DNA from 3 places in the Limnochorda sp. genome. Region 1 is predicted to be linked to each of the others. Evidence: riboswitches for the same ligand, from Rfam matches in the RefSeq annotation. Region 1 holds a riboswitch; each other region holds the start of a gene.
What was found. A riboswitch is a leader RNA that binds a small molecule or an ion and turns the genes downstream of it on or off. The one in region 1 is predicted to bind S-adenosylmethionine.
Positions count from the first base shown of each region.

Region 2: another riboswitch for S-adenosylmethionine. It lies ahead of metK (methionine adenosyltransferase); the one in region 1 lies ahead of FWJ67_RS01210 (methionine ABC transporter ATP-binding protein).
Region 3: another riboswitch for S-adenosylmethionine. It lies ahead of FWJ67_RS02595 (threonine synthase); the one in region 1 lies ahead of FWJ67_RS01210 (methionine ABC transporter ATP-binding protein).

Region 1 covers NZ_VSCV01000002.1:819-6,802, reverse strand. Annotated here, with positions in the region: gene FWJ67_RS01220 (thiamine pyrophosphate-dependent enzyme) at 1-57, opposite strand, end outside; gene FWJ67_RS01215 (2-oxoacid:acceptor oxidoreductase subunit alpha) at 100-2,040, opposite strand; SAM riboswitch class I at 2,297-2,404, shown strand; gene FWJ67_RS01210 (methionine ABC transporter ATP-binding protein) at 2,600-3,661, shown strand; gene FWJ67_RS01205 (methionine ABC transporter permease) at 3,664-4,317, shown strand; gene FWJ67_RS01200 (MetQ/NlpA family ABC transporter substrate-binding protein) at 4,451-5,200, shown strand; gene FWJ67_RS01195 (hypothetical protein) at 5,380-5,532, opposite strand; partial or broken gene FWJ67_RS01190 (cation-translocating P-type ATPase) at 5,470-5,984, shown strand, end outside.
Region 2 covers NZ_VSCV01000001.1:202,003-207,986, forward strand. Annotated here, with positions in the region: gene FWJ67_RS00985 (NUDIX hydrolase) at 1-213, opposite strand, end outside; gene FWJ67_RS00990 (D-2-hydroxyacid dehydrogenase) at 367-1,362, shown strand; gene FWJ67_RS00995 (DUF4931 domain-containing protein) at 1,408-2,532, shown strand; SAM riboswitch class I at 2,588-2,698, shown strand; gene metK (methionine adenosyltransferase) at 2,789-3,967, shown strand; gene FWJ67_RS01005 (glycoside hydrolase family 13 protein) at 4,051-5,802, shown strand; gene FWJ67_RS01010 (glycosyltransferase family 2 protein) at 5,825-5,984, shown strand, end outside.
Region 3 covers NZ_VSCV01000003.1:100,601-106,584, forward strand. Annotated here, with positions in the region: gene FWJ67_RS02580 (acyl-CoA dehydrogenase family protein) at 1-817, shown strand, start outside; gene FWJ67_RS02585 (citrate/2-methylcitrate synthase) at 912-2,048, shown strand; gene FWJ67_RS02590 (ubiquitin-like small modifier protein 1) at 2,088-2,363, opposite strand; gene FWJ67_RS02595 (threonine synthase) at 2,351-3,652, opposite strand; SAM riboswitch class I at 3,741-3,854, opposite strand; gene FWJ67_RS02600 (alpha/beta fold hydrolase) at 4,026-4,871, opposite strand; gene FWJ67_RS02605 (hypothetical protein) at 5,091-5,984, shown strand, end outside.

The sequences.
Region 1 (5,984 bases):
CGGGCACCAGTCGTTGGGGTAGTCAACCTGGAAATCCTTGACGGTCACTGTCGCCACCGACATCTCCAAACCACCTTTCTGGGCAGCGCCCGCTGCCGGTCACTCGAAGGGGTTGCGGATGACGTACCGCGGCCCCGCCTTGCCAGCCAGAATCGCCCGCATGGCCTCGAGCAGCTCGTTGACGGCGATGGGGCGGCCATTGTACTTGACCACCAGATGGTCGGGCTTGGTGCCCGTCTCCTGGGTCAGGAGCCGGGCCATCTGGCCTGAGTAGTTGGTCTCCACCACCACCAGCGGTTGGGCCGTCGCCAGGAACGGCGCCAGCTCTTGGGCGGGGAAAGGCCAGAGCATGCGGATCTGGAGGTGCCGGACCTGCACACCTTCTGCGGCCAGCCGCTGGGTCGCCTCCAGGATGGCCCCCTTGGTGGAACCCCAGCTCAGGACGGTGAAGGCTGCATCAGGATCGCCGTAGACCTGGAGCTTCTCCTCGGCCGGGATCTCCCGGGCGGCCACCTCCAGCTTCCGCATCCGCTTCTCCATCTGCTGTTCCCGGGTGGTCGGGTCTTCGGTGACCCGTCCCACCTCCGAGTGCTCGGCCCCCGTCAGCCAGTGCATGCCGCCGGGCTGGCCCAGGAGGGGCCGGGGCGAGATGCCCGACTCGGTGGGCCGGAAGCGGGGGAAGCCCCCGGGCCAGGCTCCGTTCTCGGCCGGCTCGGCCACCAGCCCCCGGTCGATGGAGAGCTGGCTGGTGTCGAAGGGGTCCACCGTCTGGAGGGTGCTGGCCAGGGTCTTGTCCAGCAGGTGGATCACCACCGTCTGGTACCGCTCAGCGTAGTTGAAGGCCTGGGCCGCGTCCACGAAGGCCTCGGCCACATCGCCCGAGGCCAGGACAAAGCGGGGGAACTCCCCGTGACCGGCGTGGGCCGCGAAGAGGAGATCGCCCTGCTCGCTCCGGGTGGGAAGCCCCGTGGCCGGGCCGCCCCGCTGGTAGATGGTGACCACCAAGGGGACCTCGTTGATGCCCGCCCAGCCCAAACCTTCGGTCATGAGGGAGAGGCCCGGGCCGGAGGTGGCCGTGGCGCTCCGGGCGCCGGTCAGGGCGGCCCCGCTGGCGGTAGCCACCGCGGCCAACTCGTCCTCTGTTTGCCAGACCAGGACCGAGCTGGTGCCGCCGTCCACGGTGGGGACGGTGGCGTGGCGCTCCAGGTAGACGCTCTCATCGGTGGCCGGGCTGATGGGGTAGTAGCTTTGGAAGGCGATGCCGGCCGCCAGCTTCCCCATGGCCACCGCCTGGGTGCCGGAGAGGAAGAGCCGGACGGGGCGCTCTGCCCGGGGGGCGAGCCGGAGGGGCAGGGCCTCCAGATCCCAGGTCTCCCGCGCGTAGGCGTAGGCCAAGTCGACGGCCTGCTGGTTCAGCTCGGTCATGGGGCTCGAGCCGAAGGTGAGGGCCACGCCCTTCTTGATCAGCTCCGGATCGTACTGGAGCAAGGCGCCCGAGAGGGCGACGGCCACCGTGTTGATCATCCGCTCGGCCCGGGCCCGGGAGGCGCCCAGGGTGCTGGTGAGGTGCTCGGCCAACTCGCCGTAGGGGACGGAGAGGACCGTCACCCCCCGTCGGCGAGCCGCCTCCAAGAGCCCGGCGGTGGTGGGGGGGAGCCCCGCCTCTTCCAGGTGGGAGACCAAAGCCTCCTGGAGCGGGGGATCCAGGAAGACCATCCGGTCAATGGGGACGTCGGCCGCCCCGGCGTCGTGCAACAGGAGCCCCCCGGCGGCCACGGCCAGCGCGTGCCGGACCAGGGTCTCCGTCTCGAAAGTGACCAGGATGTCCACCGGGTTCCGGTGAACCGCCACCGGGTGGGTGGCCACCCGGATGTCGAAGTAGCTGTGCCGGCCCATGATGTTGGAGTAGTACTCCCGACGTCCGAAGACGAAGAAGCCTCCCGCGGCCGCGGCGCGCCCAAAGACGCCGGCGGCCGTGTCCACACCCTTGCCCTGGGGCCCGCCGACCCGCCAGGCGATATCGACCACGTTTGCGCTCACCGTCGCTCCTCCCTGGGCTTCCACTGGTTCTGTGTACACTGTATGAAGAAACCTACTCATAGCTATTCTCGATTGGCCAGAGATCTCCTGCGCCTCGCCACCGGCCCGCCGCCCATCACCCCGGACCCACCGGTCCAGCCCTCAGACTTCTCTGCCACTTTGCCAGGGAGTTGACGGCACGCCAAGGAACGGCTAGACTGGCACCAAGTGACGGTCTCCGGCCGTCTCGCCACAACTGCATAGTGCTTTTGAGGTGCTTTCATCCAGAGTGGCGGAGGGACAGGCCCGATGAAGCCCGGCAACCGGCACCCCTGGCGGGGGTGTGCGGTGCCAATTCCTGCCGGATTTCCCGGAGAGATGAGAGCCGACGGAGCGGCCTCTTCACTCGGGAAGAGGCCTTTTTCTTCCTCAAGCTCACGGCCCGTCGCCCGAGGCGGGCGCTCCCGGGGCCGGCAGCCGCTTCTGGCACGGGAGCGCCGGAGCACGGCGACGGGAGGGAAGACCCCTGGCCTACGTAACACCGGACGGGTCCCTGGGAACGGTTCCCGCCACGCCCCAGGTGGCAGCCCCGCGGGCCGGACGGGTCGTCGTTCGACTCCAGGGTGTCCACAAGGGATTTGAGACGGAAAACGGGCGGATCGAGGCCCTGCGGGGCATCGATCTGGAGGTGCGCGCCGGCGAGATCTACGGCGTCATCGGGGTGAGCGGCGCCGGCAAGAGCACCCTGGTCCGCTGTGTCAACCGCCTGGAACGGCCTGATGCCGGCCGGGTGGAGGTGGACGGGGTGGACCTCACCTCGCTGGAAGGGGCCGAACTGCGCCGCATGCGCCAACGCATCGGCATGGTCTTCCAGCACTTCAACCTCCTCCGTTCCCGGACCGTGGCGGGGAATGTGGCCCTCCCCCTGGAGATCGCCGGGCGACCCCGGGCGGAGATCCGCCAGCGGGTGCAGGAGCTCCTGGAGTGGGTGGGGCTGGCCGACCGGTGGGCCAGCTACCCCTCGGAGCTGTCGGGCGGCCAGAAGCAGCGGGTGGGCATCGCTCGGGCTTTGGCCAACCGGCCCCGGTTGCTTCTCTGCGACGAGCCCACCTCCGCGCTGGATCCCGAGACCACCGCCTCGGTCTTGGACCTGCTCAAGCGGGTGCGGGACGAGATGGGGGTGACCATCCTCATCATCACCCACCAGATGTCGGTGGTCCGGGCCATCTGTGACCGGGTGGCGGTGGTGGAGGCGGGCCGGGTGGTGGAGGAAGGGCCCACCAGCGAGGTGCTCGTCCGGCCCCAGTCGGAGGCGGCCCGCCGCCTGCTGGGCCGGTCCGGCCCCCGGCGCCAGCCCCTGCCCGACCGGACGCCGCCCCCACCGGGCCAGGAAGCCCGGCTGGTGGAGCTCCACTTCGTCGGCGAGACGGCCAAGGAGCCGGTCATCACCCACCTGGTCCGGCGGTTCCCCGTCATGGCCAACATCCTGAGCGGTCAGATCGACCGGTTGGGCGGGACGCCCTTCGGGGTGCTCTTGGTGGAGTTGACGGGCAAGCCCGGCGACCTGGAGCGGGCCCTCACCTACCTCCGGGAGGTCGGGGTGATCATCCAGGAGTGGCATGAGGAGGTGGAGGAGCGATGATCATCTCGCCCGTGGTCCTCAAGCTGACCTGGGAAGCCCTCCAGGAGACCCTGCTCATGGTCGGCGTTGCCACGGTCTTGGCTGAGCTGGGCGGGCTGCCACTGGGGGTTCTCTTGGTGACGACCGCCCCCGGGCGGATCCTCGCCTCGCCCCGCCTCCACCACGTGCTGGGCCTGATCGTCAACGTGGGCCGATCCATTCCGTTCATTATTTTGATGGTGGCCATCATCCCCTTCACCCGCTGGTTGGTGGGAACCTCCATCGGGACCACGGCGGCCATGGTCCCGCTGACCGTCGCCGCCATCCCCTACGTGGCCCGGCTGGTGGAAAGCTCCCTCAACGAGGTGGATCCGGGCGTGGTGGAGGCGGCGGTCGCCATGGGGGCCACCCCCTGGCAGGTGATCTGGAAGGTCTACCTGCCCGAAGCGGTCCCGTCCCTCATTCTCGGAGGGACCATCACGGCCATCACCCTGGTGGGCTACTCGGCCATGGCCGGGGCCGTGGGGGGCGGCGGGCTGGGCGACCTGGCCATCCGGTACGGGTACCAGCGGTTCCGGACGGACGTGATGCTGGTCACCGTGGCGGTGTTGGTGGTGCTGGTCCAGGGGATCCAGTACCTGGGCAGCTACTGGGCCCGGCGGCTGGACCGGCGGTGAAGGTTTGGGGTTGGGGGAACCCCACGCGGGAGTGACGCGCCCAAAGCGCAACGAAGGAGGCGACGTACGTACGATGGGAAGCCGTGCCATCTTCCGGGGAGCCGGGCTCTTGGGGGTGCTCTTGATCCTGGCCATGGCCCTTGTGGCCGGGACCGCCGCGGCCCAGACGGTGCTCCGGGTCGGGGCGACGCCGGTGCCCCACGCTGAGGTGCTCCAGGTGATCCAGCCCCAGCTGGCCGCGGAAGGGATCCAGTTGGAGATCGTGGAGTTTACCGATTATGTCCAGCCCAACCTGGCGCTGGCCGCGGGCGATCTGGACGCCAACTACTTCCAGCACATCCCCTACCTGGAGCAGTTCTCCCAGGACCACCGCCTGGACCTCACCTACATCGCCGCGGTCCACATCGAGCCCATGGGCGTCTACTCGGGCCGGTGGACCCGGCTGGAGGACCTGCCCCAGGGGGCTTCCATCGCCATCCCCAACGACCCGACCAACGGGGGCCGGGCCCTGCTCCTCCTCCAGTCGGCGGGTCTGATCCGCCTGGACCCGGCCGCCGGCATCACGGCGACCATCCTCGATGTGGTGGAGAACCCCCTGGGCCTCCGCTTCCGGGAGCTGGAGGCGGCCCAGCTGCCTCGGGTCCTCCCCGATGTGGACGCGGCCGTCATCAACACCAACTACGCGCTGGAGGCGGGCCTCAACCCCGTGGCCGACGCCCTCACCATCGAGGGGAGCGACTCGCCCTACGCCAACGTGCTGGCCGTCCGCACCGACCGGCAGGACGATCCGGCCCTCCAGGCCCTGGCCCGGGCCCTCACCTCCAGCCAGGTCCGGGACTTCCTCCTGGAGCGGTACGGAGGCGCGGTGGTGCCCGCCTTCTGAGCCTGAACCGTCATCCCCTCGGGGCCCCGGCTTCGCCGGGGCCTCTCCCTTTTCAAAGGCCTCCCGACCCCTGATGCGGAACTGGATACCAAGCGGCCTGTCCCGCTTTGCAGTTGGGAGTGGTATGCTAAGCCGCGAACGGCTCATTTCGTGAGGGAGGGTCCTTGTTGTCAAGTCAGTCAGCGCAGCGTCCCCAGGAGCGTGGCCAGGGCGGGATCGCTGACCACCTTCGCTGGGCGACGGCCGAGGTCGAGGCTGTAACCCAGGAGCTGAAGGTTGATGCCCATCAAGGTCTCCCGTCCGACGAGGCGGCTCGCCGGCTGGAGACGCATGGTCCCAATCGTTTGGCCGAAGCCCCGGGCCGGAGCTTCTTCCAGATGGTTTGGGATCAGATCACCGAGCCGCTGGTCCTAATCCTCATCGGCGCCGCGCTCCTCTCCGCCGTCTTAGGCGAGTGGGCGGACGTCGTCGTTATCCTCGCCATCGTCATCCTCAACGCCCTCCTCGGTGCCTCGCAGGAGCAGCGGGCCGAGGCGTCCCTGGCGGCCTTGAAGAAGATGGGCGCGCCCACGGCCCGGGTCCTCCGGGACGGCCGGGTGCGGGAGGTGCCCGCGGAGGAACTGGTCCCGGGGGACGTGATCCTCTTGGAAGCGGGGGACAGCGTGCCCGCCGACGCCCGGATTCTGGAGTCCGCCTCCCTCCGAACCGATGAGGCGGCCTTGACGGGGGAGTCGGAACCCGTGGAGAAGGGGCACCGACCCCTCGACCCCGAGAAGGTCCACGG
Region 2 (5,984 bases), on a different contig from region 1:
GCAGACGTCGGGCGGCTCGCCTGGTTCCAGGGTGCCGGCGGGGATCTCCCAGAGGGGCTGGTTGGCCCCCGGCCGGAACTGGCGGATCAGGCAGAGGCGGTCGTCCTGCACGGCCAGGATGCCTACCGCGCCCGGGTGCTCGAGAACGGTGTAGGTCCGGGTCTGGCCGTCCACGGTGAAGGTCCGCTCTTCCAAGTGGAAGGGCGCGCTCATAGGTCCTCCTCCTTCGACGCTGAGGTGGCCGGAGGCCCCGAGAGCCGCGAGGGCCGGAGGGTCTTGGTCTCCGGTGGGGAATCTGGACTCTGGATGCTCCGGCGTCCATCCCGAGTCTATCACGCTGCCACTTCCGGCAGGGGAGGAGAAACGGTGTCGCAAAGAACTGTTTCCATCTTGGTCTACGCCCCGGCCTCGGCGCCTCTTTACCGGACCTTTCCTGAGGAGCTCTTCCGCCAGCGTCAGGCGGAGCTGGGGGTCCGAATCACCCTGGCCCGCAGTTACGACGAGGTCCGGGAGGCCATTGCCGAGGCCGACGTCTACTTCGGCTCCCGGCTCCAGCCCGAGGAGTTCCGCCGGGCCCGCCGCCTCCGGTGGATCCACGTGCCCTCGGCCGGGATCGAGAAGCTCCTCCACCCGGACCTGGTGGCAAGTGACTGCCTCCTGACCAACAGCCGCGGGTGCATGGCCGATGCCGTGGCCGACCACACCCTGGGCGCCATCATCTACTTCGCCCGGGGCTTCGACCTGGCGGTGGCGGGCCAGCAGGCCCGGCGGTGGGAGCCGGTGGCCCAACGGCGCATGCCCATGGAGCTGGCCGACCTCTCGGTGGGCCTGGTGGGCTTCGGTGAGATCGGGCGTGCCCTGGCCACCCGCTGTAAAGCCTTGGGGATGAGGGTCTTCGCCATGCGGCGGCAGAAGGGGGTCAACCCCTGCCCCGACCTGGTGGAAGCTATGTGGGGTCCCGACGATCTGGACCGGCTCATCGACGCGTCCACCTTTGTGGTGCTGGCGGTGCCCGTCGTCTCGGATACCCACCACCTGATCGGCGAGCGGGAGCTGAAGCGGATGGGGCCCGGGCGGTTCCTCATCAACGTGGGTCGGGGCCAGCTGGTGGATGAGGCGGCCCTCCTCCGGGCCCTCCGGGAAGGGTGGATCGGCGGGGCGGCCCTGGACGTCTTCGAGCAAGAGCCCTTGCCGCCCGAAAGCCCCCTCTGGGGCCAGCCCAACCTGCTCATCACCCCCCACATCGCGGGCCAGACCCCCCGCTACTGGGAGCGGGTGGTGCATCTCTTCTTCCGGAATCTGGAGCGCTTCCTGGCGGGGGAGCCTCTGGAGCGGCTGGTGGACAAGAAGCGGGGCTACTAGGCTGACTGGAGAGCGTCGGGGAAGACGGAGCGAGGAGGGACGTCCGTGCCCGAACTCAGGGAGGATCCATGGACGGGACGATGGGTGCTGATCGCGGCCGAGCGGAGCCAGCGCCCCCATGATGGGGGCTCCCGGGCCCATGCGGCCTGGACCCGGTCCAGCGCCCCACAAGCGGCAGGCCGCTCCTGCCCCTTCTGCCCGGGGCACGAAGAGAAGACACCGCCCGAGACCTTCCGGGCCGGCGCGGCCGACCTGGAGCGGCTGGAGGGTTCCGCCGACGTGGGCGCCGAACCGCCGGGCGAGGGCCCCTGGCAGGTCCGGGTGGTGCCCAACCTGTACCCCATGGTCCGCTCCGAGGTGGGGCCTGAGCCGCTGAGCTGGGGCGGCCGGGCCCGGGTGCCCGCCTTCGGCATGCACGAGGTGATCATCGAAACCCCGGAGCACCAGACGCCTTTCCAGCAGCTTTCTTTGGAGGACCGCCGCCTCATCCTGGCGGTCCTCCGGCAGCGGCTGGCCGCCCATTACCAGGACAAGCGCCTGGAACAGGTGATCCTCTTCAAGAACTGGGGGAAGGAAGCGGGGGCGTCCCTCGAGCACCCTCACGGCCAGCTGGTCGCCCTCCCCTGGGTGCCCCCGGCCATCCGGCGGGAGCTGGTCCGTTCCCGGGAGCACCACCGGGAGACGGGCCGGTGCCTCCTCTGCACCATCGTGGAAGAGGAGCTGGAGGACGGCAGCCGGGTGGTGGCCGCCGACGAGGCGATGGTCCTCCTGGCCCCCTTCGCCTCCGGCTCCCCTTACGAGGTCTGGCTGGTGCCCCGGCGGCACGGCGCCCGCTTCGAGGCGTCCAGCGAGGCGGAGCGGGAGGCCCTGGCCCGCTGGCTGGGCTGGCTCCTGGAGCGGGTGGAGGGGCTCCTGGGTCCCGTGGCCTACAACTGGGTCCTCCACACGGCCCCTCGGGTGGGGCGGGGCTTCCTGGAAGGGGAGGCGCTGGAGCAGGGGTACCACTGGCACCTGGAGTTCCGCCCCCGGGTGAGCACGCCGGCCGGCTTCGAGTGGGGCGCGGGGGTGGACGTCAACGTGGTCGCGCCCGAGCAGGCGGCCGCATGGCTCCGGGAGACGGCCAAGGAGGCAGGCATGGGCGCGCGTCCAGCCCCGCCCCCAGCGCGTTGACGCTCTGGGGGGCGCGTGCTAGGATGGTGGCGATCTGTGGACCTGTGCCGTGAAGCTCTTATCGAGAGTGGTGGAGGGACGGGCCCGATGAAACCCGGCAACCAGCCGCGCCTGTGCGGTCCGGTGCCAACTCCCGCAGGCCACCACCTGGCCTGGCAGATGAGGGCGACCCATGCCTCCTTTCCGGGCGCCGGAACGGAGGGTTTTTTCGTCCCCGAGCCAGCACGGCGCATCCAAGGAGGCAACGACGAACCCCATGGGTGAGAGCAGGCGTCGATTCTTCACCTCCGAGTCGGTGACGGAGGGTCATCCCGACAAGCTGTGCGACCAGGTTTCCGATGCCGTCCTCGATGCCATTCTGGCCCAGGATCCCGAGGCGCGCGTCGCCTGCGAGGTGAGCGTGACCACCGGGCTCCTGCTGGTGATGGGCGAGATCTCCACCTCCTGCTATGTGGATATTCCCACCATCGCCCGGGAGACGGTCCGCTCCATCGGCTACGACCGGGCCAAGTACGGTTTCGATGCCGAAACCTGTGCCGTTCTCAATTCTATTCAGGAACAGTCGCCCGATATCGCGGTGGGCGTGGGCCGCTCCCTGGAGGCCCGCCAGGCGAGCCACGACCCCTACGACGCCATCGGCGCCGGCGACCAGGGGATGATGTTTGGGTACGCGTGCGATGAGACGGAGGAGCTGATGCCCGCCCCCATCGCACTCGCCCACAGCCTGGCCCGGCGGCTGGCCCAGGTGCGCAAGGACGGCACCCTCCCTTACCTCCGGCCCGACGGCAAGACCCAGGTGACCGTCGAGTACGAGGACGACCGGCCGGTCCGGGTGGAGACCATCGTCGTCTCGGCCCAGCACAGCCCCGACATCTCCCAGAAGGAGCTGGCCGAGGACATCATCGAGCATGTGGTCCAGGCGGTGATCCCGGCCGATCTCATGGATGAGAAGACCAAGATCCTGGTCAACCCCACGGGGCGCTTTGTGGTGGGCGGGCCCCAGGGGGATACGGGGCTGACGGGCCGGAAGATCATCGTGGACACCTACGGCGGGATGGCCCGGCACGGCGGCGGCGCCTTCTCGGGCAAAGACCCCACCAAGGTGGACCGGTCCGCCTCCTACGCCGCCCGCTACGTGGCCAAGAACATGGTGGCCGCGGGTCTGGCCCGGCGCCTGGAGCTGTGGATCTCCTACGCCATCGGCGTGGCCCGGCCCCTGGCCATCGGCGTGGACAGCTTTGGCACGGGCACGCTGCCCGATGAAGAGCTGGCCCGGCTGGCCGCCCAGGTCTTCGACTTCCGGCCGGCGGCCATCATCGAGCGGCTCCAGCTCCGCCGGCCCATCTACCGCCAGGTCGCGGCGTACGGCCACTTCGGCCGGCCCGATCTGGACCTGCCCTGGGAGCGGCTGGACCTGGTGCCCGAGCTCCGCTGACCGGCCGGCGGCCGGCCCAGGTTCGAGGCGCGGGCGCTGGAGCGGGCGCCGGCCAGGCAGGCTGGGCTGGAGGTGACCTCATCCTGCGACGCGAAGCGGTCTTTCACCGTCCCGAGCCTCCCTGGGCCTACGCCGGTCCCAACCGGTCCTTGGTGGTGCGGGTGCGGGTGGGCCGGGGGGATGTGGAACGGGTCCGGATCGTCTACCGGGACCGGTACGCCCCGCCCAGCGCCAACCGGGTGGCCCCCATGGCGCGGGTGGGGCGGGACGAGCTCTTCGATTACTATGAGGCGGAGCTCACCCTGGACCCGCCCCGCTACCGGTACCTCTTCGCCTTGGAGGGTCCCGAGGGAACCCTTTGGTACGGCGAGGGAGGCCTGGCGCCCGACCCGCCCGAGGACGGGCCTTTCGAGGTGCCCTACCTCTTCGCCGAGGACCGGTTCCAGGTGCCCGACTGGTGGCAGGACGGGATCATCTACCAGGTGATGCCCGACCGGTTCTGGGGGCCCGCCCGGCCGCCGGCGGGGGAGGGGTGGCTCCGTTGGGATGAGCTCCCCAGCCAGAGCGGCCGCTATCCGGGGACCTTGCGGGGGATCCGCGAACGCCTCGACCACCTGGAGGAGCTGGGCGCGACCATCCTCTATTTGAACCCTATCTTCCTCTCCTCGGCGTATCATGGCTACGAGACGACGGACTACTACCAGGTCGACCCTCGCCTGGGGAGCTTGGAGGACCTGCAGGCGCTGGTCGAGGCCGCGCACCAACGGGGCATCCGGGTGATCCTCGACGGGGTCTTCAACCATACGGGGCCGGAGTTTTTCGCCTTCCAGGACCTCCTGGAGAAGGGGGCGGCCTCCCGCTACCGGGACTGGTTCTTCGTGCACCGCTTTCCCGTCCAGATGGAGCCTGAGCCCACCTACGAGACCTGGGCCTCGGTGGCCCGCATGCCCAAACTCCGGACCAGCCACCCCGAGGTCCAGCGGTACTTCACCGAGGTGGGTCGTTACTGGATCCGGGAGGCGGGCATCGACGGCTGGCGGCTGGACGTGGCCAACGAGGTGGACCTCCGGTTCTGGCAGGTCTTCCGGCAGGGGGTCTTGGAGGAGCGGCCCGATGCGGTCCTGCTGGGAGAGATCTGGCACGACCCCCTCCCCTGGCTGCGGGGGGATGCGTTCCACTCGGTCACCTTCTACCCCTTCTGGCGGGCGTGCCTGGATCTGTTCGCCCGCCGCCGGATCGGGGTGGACCGCTTCGACGCGCGGTTGACCCGGAGCCGCCTCTCCCTGCCCGAACCGGTCCACCAGGCGCTGGTCACCCTCTTGGGGAGCCACGATACGGCCCGGTTCGGGGAGCTGGCAGGCGATGGCACCAGCCACCGGCTGGCCGTCCTCTTCCAGATGACCTCTCCGGGCGTTCCCCTGGTGTATTATGGGGACGAAATCGGCCTGCGAGGGGGCGAGGACCCCGACAACCGGCGGCCCATGGTTTGGGACCGGAACCTTTGGGACCGGGAGCTTTGGGAGACGTACCGGAAGGCCATCCGCCTCCGGCGGGAGCGGCCCGCCCTCCGGCGGGGGCGGGTGGAGACCCTCTGGGTGGACGCCCCGACGGGCGGGTACGTCTACGGCCGGAGGCACCAGGGGGAGCGGCTGGCCGTCGCCGTCAACCTGGGGTATGAAGCCCTGGAGCTCGACGTGCCTTTGCCTCCGGGCTGGCTCGTCTCCCCGGAAGGCGAGGCGCCCGACCTGTTCGGGGGCCCTTCCTTCGTGGCCGAAGGCGGTCGCTTGCGGGGGCGGCTCGCCCCCCGAAGCGGCGCCGTCTTGGCGCTGCCGTAGACCACCGCAGGAGGGCAGGCAGATGGGACTAACACAGGACCTGGTGGTCATCCCCGTCTACAACGAGCGCGCCACCGTCCGCCAGGTGATCGAGGCCACCTTGGGCCTGACCCGGGCGGACGTTTTGGTGGTGGACGACGGTTCGACCGATGGCTCGGCCGAGCTGGTGGCCGGGCTGGTAG
Region 3 (5,984 bases), on a different contig from region 1:
GCTGGCCGCCATGGCCCTCACCGAGCCCGAGGCTGGGTCGGATGTGGCCGGGCTCCAGGCCCGGGCTGTCCGGGTGGACGGGGGGTACCGCCTCACGGGCCAGAAGAAGTTCATCAGCCACGGGGCCATCGCCGACGTGCTCACCACCTTCGCCCGCACCGGAGGCCCTGGGGCCAAAGGCCTGTCCGCCTTCATCGTGGAGAAGGGCGCGCCAGGCGTGCGTGTTGGGCGGATCGAGCGGAAGCTGGGCCTCCGCGCCTCCAACACCGCCGAGATCCTCTTCGACGACTGCTTCGTTCCCGAACGCCACCGCATCGGCGAGGAAGGCGAGGGCTTTTCCATCGCCATGCGGACCCTGGATCGGAGCCGCCCCGCGGTGGCCGCGCAGGCCCTGGGCATCGCGGAGGGGGCCTTCGCGGCCGCCCTCCAGTACGCCCAGGAGCGGCGGGCCTTCGGCCAGGAGATCGCCCGCTTCCAGGCCATCCAGTTCATGCTGGCCGACATGGCCATGGGCATTGAGGCCGCCCGGGGCCTGGTCTACCGGGCCGCCCACTTGGTGGAGGAAGAGGGTCGGGGTGGGGGCCGGCTGACCACCGCCAACCGGTACTCGGCCATGGCCAAGTGCTTCGCCTCCGATGTGGCCATGCAGGTGACCATCGACGCGGTCCAGATCCTGGGCGGCTACGGCTACATCCGGGACTTCCCCGTGGAACGTTTCATGCGCGACGCCAAGATCACCCAGATCTACGAAGGGACCAATCAGATCCAGCGGATCATCATCGCCCGCAGCTACCTGGACCTGGCGCCTGGACCGTGAGCGGTGGGGGGCCGGCCTCGACACCCGGGCTCGGGGCCCCGCGAGAGCGCTCGGCTGGGCGCAGGCGCAGGTCCCACGAAGGGAGCGTGGTTGGATGAGCACGGTCCGGAGCGGCTTGGAGGGCGTCATGGCCACCTCCAGCGCCGTCTCCTTCATCGATGGTGACCGGAGCCTGTTGACCTACCGGGGCTACTCGGCGACCGATCTGGCCCAACAGTCCACCTTCGAAGAGACCGCCTACCTCCTGCTGGAGGGGGAGCTGCCCACCCGGGCCCAGCTGGAGGCCTTCGTGGCCCAGCTGGAGGCCGCACGGCCTGTGCCCCAGCCCGTCCTGGACCGGCTGGCCGCCCTCCCCCAGGCGGACCCTATGGCCCTCCTCCGCACGGGGGTGTCCCTTCTGGCCCACTTCGATCCCGACCGGGGCCGGACCGAGCCCGACGCGCTCCGGCGGACGGTGCTGCGCCTGGTGGCCCAGATGCCCACCCTGGTGGCCGCCATCGGCCGGCTGGGCCAAGGGCTCCCCCCCATCCCGCCCCTCCGGGGGCTCGGGCCCACGGGGCGGCCCACCGCGACCCAGCTGCTCTTCATGCTCCAGGGGCGGGAGCCCGAGCCGGAGTCCGTCCGGCTCCTGGACATCGCCTTCATCCTCCACGCGGATCACGAGCTGAACGCCTCCACCTTCACCGGCCGGGTGATCGCCGCCACCCTTTCAGACATCCACTCAGGCGTGGTGGGGGCCCTGGGCGCCCTCAAAGGGCCCCTGCATGGCGGGGCCAACGAGTTGGCCCGGCGGATGTTCGAGACCATCGGGGAGGCCTCCCAGGCGGCCGCGTGGACCCAGCAAGCCCTGGCCCGGAAGGAGCGGATCATGGGCATGGGCCATAGGGTCTACCGGCAGGCCGATCCCCGGGCCGAGTTCCTCCGGCAGGAGCTCCTGGCCTTGCGCCACCGGCCGGAGGTGGGGCGGTGGCTGGACATCGCCCTGGAGGTGGAGCGGGTGGTGCGGGAGGCCAAGGGGCTCCACCCCAACCCAGACTTCTTCACCGCCATCCTCTACGGGGCGGTGGGGATCCCCACCCCGCTTTTCACCCCCGTCTTCGCGGTGAGCCGGGTCGCCGGCTGGGGGGCCCACGTGCTGGAGCAGCTGGCCAACAACCGGCTGATCCGCCCGCGGGCCCAGTATGTGGGGCCTGGTCCCCGCCCCTTTGTCCGGCTGCCTGAGCGGACGTGACGGGGCCCGGGCGGCTCTGCCCGGGCCCCGGGGGCGGCGTCACGCGCCGCCGGCCATGGCGGGGATGATGAGGATCTCGTCGTTCTCGCCGACGGGGGTGTCGAGGCCCCCCAGAAAACGGATGTCCTCATCGTTGACAAAGAGGTTGACGTGGGGCCGGAGGGCTCCATCCTCTTGGAACAGGCGGCTCTCCGCCGCAGGGTACCGCTGGGTGAGGGAGGCCAGGGCTTGGCCCACCGTTTCGCCTTCAGCGGTGACCTCCCGGGCTCCGTCGGTGACGGCCTGCAGGAGGCTGGGGATGATCACTCGGGGCATGGGTGCACTCCTCCTTGGCTCGCGGCGGGAAACCCCGCCGGGCGAAGTTCGACCGCCTGGGCGGATGAGTGGGTGGCGTACCACCGTTCGAAGTCGGCCAGGCGCGGCTCCACCACCGGGGGCGCGCTCGCCTGACCTTCCAAAGCGCTCACCGTCTTGTAGCCGTTGCCGGTGATGTAAAGGACCGTTCGCTCATCGGGCCTGATGTGGCCCTGGGCCACCAGCTTCCGCAGCGCGGCCACCGTCACGCCGCCTGCGGTTTCCGCGAAGATGCCCTCGGTGCGGGCCAAGAGCCGGATCCCTTCGATGATCTCCTCGTCGGTGACCGCGGCCGCCGCCCCGCCCGTCTCCCGGATGGTCTTCAGGGCCAGCACCCCGTCCGCGGGGTTGCCGATGGCCAGGGACCGGGCAATGGTCTGAGGCCGGACTGGCTCCACGTGATCCAACCCCGCCTCCCAGGCCCGGACGATGGGCGCGCAGCCGGCCGCCTGGGCGATGGAGACCCGGGGCCGCTCGCCGAAGACCAGGCCCAAGTCCAGGAGCTCCTGGAAGCCCTTGGCGATCTTGGTGGCCAGGGAGCCCCCGGCCGCGGGGACGACCACGTGGTCGGGCAGGTCCCAGCCCAGCTGCTCCACCGTCTCAAAGGCCAGGGTCTTGGAGCCTTCCGCGTAGAACGGCCGCAGGTTGATGTTGACGAAGCCCCAGCCGTACCGGTCCGCGATCTGGATGCAGAGCCGGTTGACGTCGTCGTAGGTGCCTTTGACCCCGATGATGTGGGGGCCGTAGACGGCGGCGCCCAGAATCTTCTCCGGCTCCAAGTCCGCCGGAACGAAGAGGTAGGCTGGGAGCCCCGCCCGGGCCGCGTGGGCGGCCAGGGCGCTGGCCAGGTTGCCCGTGGAGGCGCAGGCGACCACGGGGATGCCCATCTGCTGGGCGGTGGCCACGGCCAGGGCGACCACCCGATCCTTGAAGGAGTAGGAGGGGTTGACGGTGTCGTTCTTGATCCAGAGCTCCTCCAGCCCTATCTCCTTGGCCAGGCGCTCGGCCGGATGGAGGGGGGTGAAGCCGGCGCCCAGGTCGTTGGGGGGGATCTCGTTCACCGGAAGGAGGGCCCGGTAGCGCCAGAGGCTGGAGGTATGGCAGGGGAAGGGCTCGGAGGTGAGGCGCTGGCGGACCGCCTCCCAGTCGTAGGCCACCTCCAGGGGGCCAAAGCACTCGGTGCAGACGTACTGGGCCGAGACAGGGAACCGCTCACCGCAGAGGCTACAGACCAGACCCGCCACCGACACGGCCGCACACTCCTTCGTGCCGGCACCCACACGGCGAGGGACAAAAAAAGCTCTCTCAGGAGATGAGAGAGCACGGGTCCGCCGTCACCCCGCATCTCTCAGGACCCCTGACGCAGGTCCTGCAGGAATTGGCACCGCGCGGCTCGCGGCCGCCGGTTGCCGGGCTTCATCGGGCCAGTCCCTCCGCCACTCTGGATGCAGGCACAAAAAGTTGTAAGGCTGTTGTGTGTTGCCGGTATTATAAGAGCCGCTCGCGAGAGGTGTCAAGAGGGCTGCCGCGGCGGGCGGCCCCTTCCTCGCGCCCAGGGGCCCTCGCCGCCCTTCGCACGCTGCCGGGCGTTGCCGGCGGCAGGACGCTGGGGAAGCGCAGGGCTCACACCGGCTCTTGGAGGAACGCTTCGAGCAGGGCGTTGAAGGCTTCTGGCGCCTCCTGCATGGGCACATGCCCCACGCCCTCCAGCACCTCCAACCGGGCGCCGGGGATCTGGCGGGCCGCGTCGTAGCCGTCGCTCACCGGGAAGGTCCGGTCTTCCGACCCCCAGACGATCAGGGTGGGCAGCTGGATCTGGGGCAGGCGGGGGTAGAGGTGGGCGTCGGGGAACATGAGGGTGACGCCGGTGAAGAGCGCGGCCAGGCGGCTCTGCCGGTGGGCGCTGATGGTCTCGTCGATGGCCTCCTCGGTGACCCGTGCCGGCGACGCGAAGATGGCCTCCTCTAGGAACCGCCGGATCACCGGCCGGCGGGGCCGGCCCAACACCTGCCAGAAGAGGGCGGGCACGAAACGCCGGCGGGAAGCCCACGACTGCTTTTTCCGGCCGACCCCGGCCGCGTCCACCAAGACCAGCCGGGCCAGCCGTTCGGGCCAGCGGAGGGCGACGGTGCCGGCGATGGCGCCGCCCAAGGAGACGCCCACCAGGGTGACCTGCTCAAGGTCCAGAGCCTCCAAGAACGCGGCCACGTGGCGCGCGTAGTAGGTGACGGTGTAGGAAGCGAGGGGCTTGGCGGTGCCCCCATGACCGGCCAGATCCAGCGCGATGGCCCGGTAGCGCCGGCTCAAGGGAACCAGATTCTCCCGCCAGCTGAGGTGGCTGGCCCCGTACCCGTGGATGAAGACCACCGGGGGCGCCTCCGACGGGCCCAGATCCACGTACGCGGTGGCCAGACCCAGCGCGTGGACGACCCGGGGCGCGCCCAGCGGCTGGGATGGGGGTGCAGGCACAGGCCGTTCCCTCCCCCGAGACGTCTAGGGAACTCTTCTTGGACAAGCATAGCACAAGAGGGTCAATTCTGCACTCGAGGACGGCCCGGTCCCCCGGCAGGCCCCTTCGGCTGAGGGGCCCAGGGTGTGCTAGAATGAATCTGATTGCGAGTTCAGTCGCTGGGCCGCCGCGGCCCAGCCCTCTGGCTTCCACCCCTGGGAGGGAAAGGAGCTCTCCCCGTGGCAGTAAACCCACCCCACCGCCCCGGTGGCCGCTGGGCCCATGGCTTGGTCACGATGGCTCTTCTGGCGACGGCTCTTCTGGCGGGCCTGATGGTCCGCTTCCCCGTTCCGGCTGGCGCCCAAGAGGTTCCCGTCCGGCTCGCCGACGAGATGATGGTCCTCCTCCAGGGGGAGAGCGCCGTCCAGGTCCTCCACCTCTTCACCCTGGTCAATGAGAGCCAGGCCCCGGTGGCCTTGCCTGCCCTGCCCGTGCTCGACGGCGCCGTCCGCCTCCAGGTGCTGCGCCTGGAGCCTGACGGATCGGGGCTGCCGGTGGTGGAGCGGGTGGGGCCTGGGGAGCCCCCCGAGGACCCTGAACCCCTGGCCCCGGGTGAGGCCCGCCGGTACCAGGCCACCTACCGTCTCTGGCAGCGGGAGGCCGTCCTCCCCTTGCGGCGCCCCCTGCCCTATCCCACCGACGGCACCCTCCTCCTCACCCGTCCGGGGGAGTTGGAGGTGACCGGGGTCCGGGTGGCCCGCACGGGCTCCACGGAGGCCGACGGGGTGGAGCTGGATCTCTACCAGGTGGAGGCGACGGGGCCCGTCGACCGGTGGCAGGTGGTCCTCCGCCGGGCGGACGGGGAGCCCCTTCCGGTCTTGGCAGGCGCGCAGGCCCTCAATCCTCTGGCCTCCCTCCCGTGGGCTTGGGTGGGGTGGCTCCTCTTCGGGGGTGGGCTGGCGGCGGCCCTGCTTCGGGTCGTCCGACGGCGGCGCGCTCGGAGGGCCCCGGAGGCCGATCCCCTGGCCCCCTGGGTCCGGCGCCTGGCAGCCCTGGATCTGGCCTACCAGCGGGGCGAGCTGCCGGAGGAGACCTACCGGCGCCGGCGTCAGGCCTTGCTGACCCACTTCCGC